DNA from 2 places in the Cytobacillus sp. FSL M8-0252 genome. Region 2 is predicted to be linked to the other one. Evidence: a T-box and tRNA genes for the amino acid it is inferred to sense, from the RefSeq annotation. Region 2 holds a T-box; the other holds one or more tRNA genes.
The links. The T-box of region 2 lies ahead of ileS (isoleucine--tRNA ligase). A T-box ahead of a tRNA ligase gene usually reads a tRNA of that ligase, here a tRNA-Ile.
Positions count from the first base shown of each region.

Region 1: it has a tRNA-Ile gene. The T-box ahead of ileS (isoleucine--tRNA ligase) is inferred to sense a tRNA for this amino acid. The anticodon was not compared.

Region 1 covers NZ_JBBOWZ010000001.1:3,968,447-3,971,835, reverse strand. The annotation lists tRNA gene MKX83_RS20130 (tRNA-Ala) at 1-40, shown strand, start outside; tRNA gene MKX83_RS20125 (tRNA-Met) at 67-140, shown strand; tRNA gene MKX83_RS20120 (tRNA-Ser) at 157-249, shown strand; tRNA gene MKX83_RS20115 (tRNA-Met) at 264-337, shown strand; tRNA gene MKX83_RS20110 (tRNA-Asp) at 341-417, shown strand; tRNA gene MKX83_RS20105 (tRNA-Phe) at 437-512, shown strand; tRNA gene MKX83_RS20100 (tRNA-Tyr) at 526-609, shown strand; tRNA gene MKX83_RS20095 (tRNA-Trp) at 613-686, shown strand; tRNA gene MKX83_RS20090 (tRNA-His) at 693-768, shown strand; tRNA gene MKX83_RS20085 (tRNA-Gln) at 785-856, shown strand; tRNA gene MKX83_RS20080 (tRNA-Cys) at 861-931, shown strand; tRNA gene MKX83_RS20075 (tRNA-Leu) at 936-1,017, shown strand; tRNA gene MKX83_RS20070 (tRNA-Gly) at 1,035-1,105, shown strand; tRNA gene MKX83_RS20065 (tRNA-Ile) at 1,113-1,189, shown strand; tRNA gene MKX83_RS20060 (tRNA-Asn) at 1,200-1,274, shown strand; tRNA gene MKX83_RS20055 (tRNA-Arg) at 1,290-1,363, shown strand; gene MKX83_RS20050 (FixH family protein) at 1,667-2,422, shown strand; gene MKX83_RS20045 (DUF4931 domain-containing protein) at 2,619-3,383, shown strand.
Region 2 covers NZ_JBBOWZ010000001.1:1,966,884-1,970,272, reverse strand. The annotation lists gene ileS (isoleucine--tRNA ligase) at 1-1,743, opposite strand, end outside; T-box leader at 1,841-2,092, opposite strand; gene MKX83_RS10170 (DivIVA domain-containing protein) at 2,167-2,682, opposite strand; gene MKX83_RS10165 (YlmH family RNA-binding protein) at 2,827-3,389, opposite strand, start outside.

The sequences.
Region 1 (3,389 bases), 2.0 Mb from region 2:
ACGCAGGAGGTCAGCGGTTCGATCCCGCTAGGCTCCACCAATTTAATTTTTAACAATATATTTTATGGCGGTGTAGCTCAGCTGGCTAGAGCGTACGGTTCATACCCGTGAGGTCGGGGGTTCGATCCCCTCCGCCGCTATTGCTTTTTTATTAATGGAGGAATACCCAAGTCTGGCTGAAGGGATCGGTCTTGAAAACCGACAGGGGTGTTAAAGCCCGCGGGGGTTCGAATCCCTCTTCCTCCGCCATTAATATTTATTATCGCGGGGTGGAGCAGTCCGGTAGCTCGTCGGGCTCATAACCCGAAGGTCGCAGGTTCAAATCCTGCCCCCGCAATCTGGTCCGGTAGTTCAGTTGGTTAGAATGCCTGCCTGTCACGCAGGAGGTCGCGGGTTCGAGTCCCGTCCGGACCGCCATTTACATATTTATTATTTTGGCTCAGTAGCTCAGTCGGTAGAGCAAAGGACTGAAAATCCTTGTGTCGGCGGTTCGATTCCGTCCTGAGCCACCATTTAGTCTTTTTTGGAGGGGTAGCGAAGTGGCTAAACGCGGCGGACTGTAAATCCGCTCCTTCGGGTTCGGCAGTTCGAATCTGCCCCCCTCCACCATCTAGGGGTATAGTTTAATGGTAAAACGAAGGTCTCCAAAACCTTTGATGTGGGTTCGATTCCTACTACCCCTGCCAATTATGGCGGTTGTGGCGAAGTGGTTAACGCATCGGATTGTGGTTCCGACATTCGTGGGTTCGATTCCCATCAGCCGCCCCATTTTTAAACATTTTATTGGGCTATAGCCAAGTGGTAAGGCAACGGATTTTGATTCCGTCATTCGTAGGTTCGAACCCTACTAGCCCAGTTATGGCAGCATAGCCAAGTGGTAAGGCAGAGGTCTGCAAAACCTTTATCCCCGGTTCAAATCCGGGTGTTGCCTTTATGCCGGTGTGGCGGAATTGGCAGACGCGCACGACTCAAAATCGTGTTCCTTCGGGAGTGTCGGTTCGACCCCGACCACCGGTATGTTGAAGTTCTTAAATGCGGGTGTAGTTTAGTGGTAAAACCTCAGCCTTCCAAGCTGATGATGAGGGTTCGATTCCCTTCACCCGCTTAAATAGGGGCCTATAGCTCAGCTGGTTAGAGCGCACGCCTGATAAGCGTGAGGTCGATGGTTCGAGTCCATTTAGGCCCACCATTTATATTATTCCGCAGTAGCTCAGTGGTAGAGCATTCGGCTGTTAACCGAACGGTCGTAGGTTCGAATCCTACCTGCGGAGCCATACATATTTTAGTTTGCGCCTTTAGCTCAGCTGGATAGAGCAACAGCCTTCTAAGCTGTGGGTCAGAGGTTCGAATCCTCTAAGGCGCGTCAAAGCTCTTAAATCTTCTATAAGGTTTATGAGCTTTTTTTGTATGATTAATTTTAAATTAAGCTTCTAGGCATCTAGTTGAAAGCTTTGTAGATAAGTACAAAAAAAAAGCTTCCATGAATGGAAGCTAAAAAGGGGGATTTACACTTGTAATAGAAGTTTCTCCAAATAAATCTTTTTTTATACCTATATTTTCTTTATTTTACATATTTCTCTCATTAACAAATTATTTCACTTTTCTAACACATATTATTAGTAATATAGATGAGAAAGATTAGATGTTTAAGAAAGAGGGGCTTTTTATGAAGAAGTGGATATCAACCTTTTCTGTAATTATGATTATTTTTCTTGCTGCTTGTGGAAATGCAGAGAATGATGCAAACTCTAGTGGTGGGGAAGGATCAGTTCCTGCTGCAATCGATGCCAGTATCTCGATACCAAGTCAGATTAAAAGGAACGAAGAAGTACGCTTGGAAGTTACTGTTACTCAGGGAGACGAGTCTGTGGAAGATGCAGATGAAGTAAAATTTGAATTGTGGGAAGATGGGAAAAAGGATAATGGTGAATTAATAGAAGCAGAACACGAGAATGATGGCAAGTACGTTGCATCCTATACATTTGAAAAAGATGCTATCTATCATATTCAGTCACATGTCACCGCAAGAAGTATGCACACTATGCCTAAAGTTAAAGTGGCGGTAGGCAGTGCTGAAATAGATAACGAAGAAGAAAATCAAGGCCACAGCGCACATGAGCATGATGGAAATGTAGCGATACATATAAGTCCTACTGCTGATATTAAGACGAATGAGGAAACTCCATTTGATATTCATATTACTAAAGAAGAACAAGGACTTGAAGAGGCAAATGTGAGGTTAGAAATCGTTCAGTCAATTGATGATCATCAGGTGGCATGGGTAGATGCAGTAGAGGAAACTAGTGGGATGTATACAGCAGCACATGCATTTACTGATAATGGAACATACAAGATTGTCGTTCATGTAGAAAATGATGAAGGATTACATGAACATAGTGAATTTGAGGTCATAGTAAATTAACAGTAGAAGAAAGATATTTGCATATGCAAATATCTTTTTTATCTTATTTAATAATGTACTTTTGTTTTCATGTTACGCAAGTGAAGTTGCCTTTAATATTGATGAATTTTATACTAATCATAATCAAACTTTCACACTATAAAGAAGAAGCCCTTTATAATAGAAGTAAGTAATTGAAATCAGGAGAGAATAACAAATGACAAATACTCATTTATTTTTTAATACAAGCATTGGTAAACAGAAACCTAATAGTATAAGGAATAAAGAACAAGTGTGTCCGTTCTGTCAGAGAGAACAATTGACGAAGATTATAGCGGAGGATGGTCCAATCATTTGGTTGGAGAATAAATATCCCGTATTAGAAAATGCTCATCAAACGGTCTTAATCGAGACAGATCAGTGTGACACGGAACTTTCACAGTATGATGACAACCATTTAGTCAGATTGATTACATTTGGTTTAGACAATTGGTTAAGTATGGAGAAAAGTGATAAATATAAATCTGTGATTTTTTTCAAGAATCATGGTCCTCATTCAGGTGGAAGCATTGCTCATCCTCATATGCAAATTGTAGGTTTATATGATGTCGTATATCAAAATAAGGTGCAGGCTGACGATTTTGTAGGAGAGTTAATTGATCAACATGGTGATACTGAATTTTCTTTATCTAATAAACCACGTATTGGTTTTTATGAATTTAATGTTAAATTAGGACAGAAAAAGGATATCGCAGCGTTTGCTAAATATATTCAAATGGCAACCAAATATATTTTGAGGGATTTTCCTTTTACATGTAACAGCTATAATCTATTCTTTTACCATTTCGAGAATGAAATATTTGCAAAAATTGTCCCTCGATATGTAACAAGCCCTCTTTTTATCGGATATTTCTTGCCACAAGTACCTAATAACATCATGTGGATGGTGAAGGATATTCAAAGTAAATATGTACAATTATAATATGCA
Region 2 (3,389 bases):
TAAGATGCCTTTATATGGCGCCTTACCAGTTACAGCGACACCTGTTGATAATGATGAGTTAAACCAACCTCTATATTGATCAGATCCTTCTAGATAAAGGTCTGCTGGTCTTTGTAAATCTTCACGTTCTAGCAATACAGCTTGATGCGAAGAACCGGAATCAAACCACACATCCATAATATCAGTTTCTTTTGTAAATACTCCATTTGGGCTACCTGGATGAGTAAATCCTTCAGGCAATAATTCCTTTGCCTCTTTTTCAAACCACACATTAGAACCATGCTCTCTAAATAGGTTGGATACATGATTAATGGTTTCGTCTGTAATAATCTCTTCTCCATTTTCTGCATAGAATACAGGAATTGGCACACCCCATGCGCGCTGCCTAGAAATACACCAATCGCCACGATCACGAACCATATTATAAAGCCTTGTTTCGCCCCATGCTGGTGTAAATGTTGTATCATTAATTGCTTGCAATAATTCCTGTCTAAAATCTTTAATTGACGCAAACCATTGAGCCGTTGCACGGAAAATAACTGGTTTTTTTGTGCGCCAATCATGTGGATAAGAATGCTTGATAAAAGAAAGCTTCAATAACGCGCCAACTTCTTCTAATTTTTCAGTGATTGGTTTATTCGCCTTATCATAGAAAAGACCTTCAAAGCCAGGCGCTTCTTCTGTCATTACCCCTTTATCATCTACTGGACATAATACATCTAAACCATATTTAGATCCGATGTAAAAGTCGTCTTCACCATGTCCTGGAGCCGTATGAACACAACCAGTACCAGCGTCTGTAGTTACATGGTCACCTAGCATAACAAGTGAATCACGGCCATATAATGGATGTTCAGCAGTCACATATTCTAAGTCACTACCTTGAATGGTTTGAACGACCTTAGGATTTTCCCAGCCAATCTCTTCTGATACAGCCGCTAGCAGGTCTTCAGCTACTAAATATTTTTCGTTATCCACTTCAACGACAACATATTTTAGTTTCGGGTGGACAGAAATACCTAAGTTAGCTGGCATTGTCCAAGGAGTAGTTGTCCAAATAACAATACGTACGTCATCAGTTAAAACATCTTTGCCATCTTTCACTTTAAATCCTACATAAATGGAAGCGGATTGCTTATCTTTATATTCAATCTCAGCTTCAGCTAATGCAGACTCAGATGATGGTGACCAGTATACAGGTTTCTTCCCTTTATAGATATAACCTTTCTTCGCCATCTCACCAAAAACTTTGATTTGTTGGGCCTCATAGGCAGGTTTTAATGTAATATAGGGATTTTCCCAATCTCCACGAACACCTAATCGCATGAATTGTTCACGTTGATTTTCGATTTGACCGTACGCATATTCTTCACAAAGCTTACGGAATTCTGCTACCGTCATTTCTTTACGTTTTACACCTTTATTCGTTAACGCTTGTTCAATGGGTAATCCATGCGTATCCCAACCAGGTACATATGGTGCATGGTAACCACTCATTGACTTATAGCGGTTAATGAAGTCTTTTAAAATTTTATTTAACGCATGTCCGATATGAAGATCGCCATTCGCATAAGGAGGACCGTCATGTAGGACAAACAACGGTTGATTTTTCGTGCGCTCAAGCACTTTTGCATAAATATCTTGTTCATTCCATTCTGTTTGCATTTCAGGTTCTCTTTTTGGCAGATTTCCTCTCATTGGGAAATCTGTTTTAGGCATTAATAAAGTATCTTTGTAATCCATAGCTCATTTCCTCCTCAACATACTACATAACATTATGACCAAAGTAGCGTTCATACATAAGGTACTCGGAAAAAACACAAAAAACCCCTCATCCCAAAAAAGGGACGAGAGGTTATATATTCCCGCGGTACCACCCTTGTAGATAGAGAAATTTCCTATCCGCTCAAAAATCAATTCGTAACGTGAACGTCTACGCCTTACTCTAACTTTTTAGCTCAAGTAAGGAACTCAAGGGTGATGTTCAAATTCTTCTCCTTAATATCAGGCTTTCACCTTCCCTGAATCGCTGAAGTGGAAATCCACTCTTTTAAGTAAGATAGAATGCTACTATCCCTGTCATCGTTTTATCATGTTTTTTCTAGATTATATGCGATAGGATACAACTTCGTCAAGTCGTCGTTCATCTTAAAAGATAAAAGTATCTTATACTCTAGACTCTTCTTCTTTTGTAGACTTTAATTCTGTTGTATCTAGCTCATATTCCATTAAGTGGTCCCAGTCATCATTCTGAAGCATATCTAATTGGGCTTCAATTAACATTTTAAAACGATTTCTAAATACTTTCGATTGCTTTTTCAAATCTTCTATATCTAGCGCAATCTTCCTTGCTTTAGATAATGATTCATTCACAATCCTATCGGCGTTTTTCTCCGCTTCCCGAATAATTAACTTTGCCTCTTTCTGTGCGTTTCGCTTCACTTCTTCGCCAGCTTCTTGCGCAACAACAATCGACTTATTTAACGTCTCTTCAATCGTATTAAAATGTCCGACTCTTTCATTTAAGTCGTTTAAACGCTCTTCTAATTCCTTCTTCTCACGAATAATGATTTCATAGTCTTTAATCACTTGATCTAAAAACTCATTTACTTCATCTTCATCATATCCACGAAAACCTTTGCTGAACTCTTTGTTATGAATATCTAATGGTGTTAATGGCATAAGGCCACCTCCTAGATCAGTTGGTCAAATTATGTACATTTGTTAACATGTAATTCGACAGTTTCTTGCAGATTCCTGCATAAAATTCGATACACTTTCAATTTTATATCGGTAAAACACTATAATCATTATAGCTAAAAAAGATTATTTTTGTATACCGACAACTACTTTCCATTTTTCTTTCTTCGTTTTTCCCTCTATCGCAATAACCTTACAGCGCCCATAGCCTCTTACTGAAATTGTATCACTCTCACGGCAATCGAATGCTACATTTTCTTTCATTGCCCAATTTACTTTTACTTTTTTTGCAGAAATGAGTTGTTGCGCCTTTTGTCTAGAAAAATTATAAATCGATGCAATAAGCGTATCAAGTCTTAAGGATGACATTGTAAAAACTTTTTCTTGCCACTGCTCTTTTGCATCGATAACAGATGAAAATGGCTTTTCTTCAAGTTGAACAGAAGCTTTCCCAACAGATTCTAATTGCATAGAAATATAAGAGGATACTTCCTTAGAGACAATTACTTGTATCGTATGACCTTCAAACAAAATATCTCCAAATTTACTTCTTTTCAATCCGAGTGACATCAGGCTTCCAAGTACTTGGGGATGCTCGATTAATACGAATTTATGCGGATAATTTACTTGGTATAACTCTAAGCGAAAATCGTCCATTTCCGGTATAAAATAATCAGGAAAAATAAGCG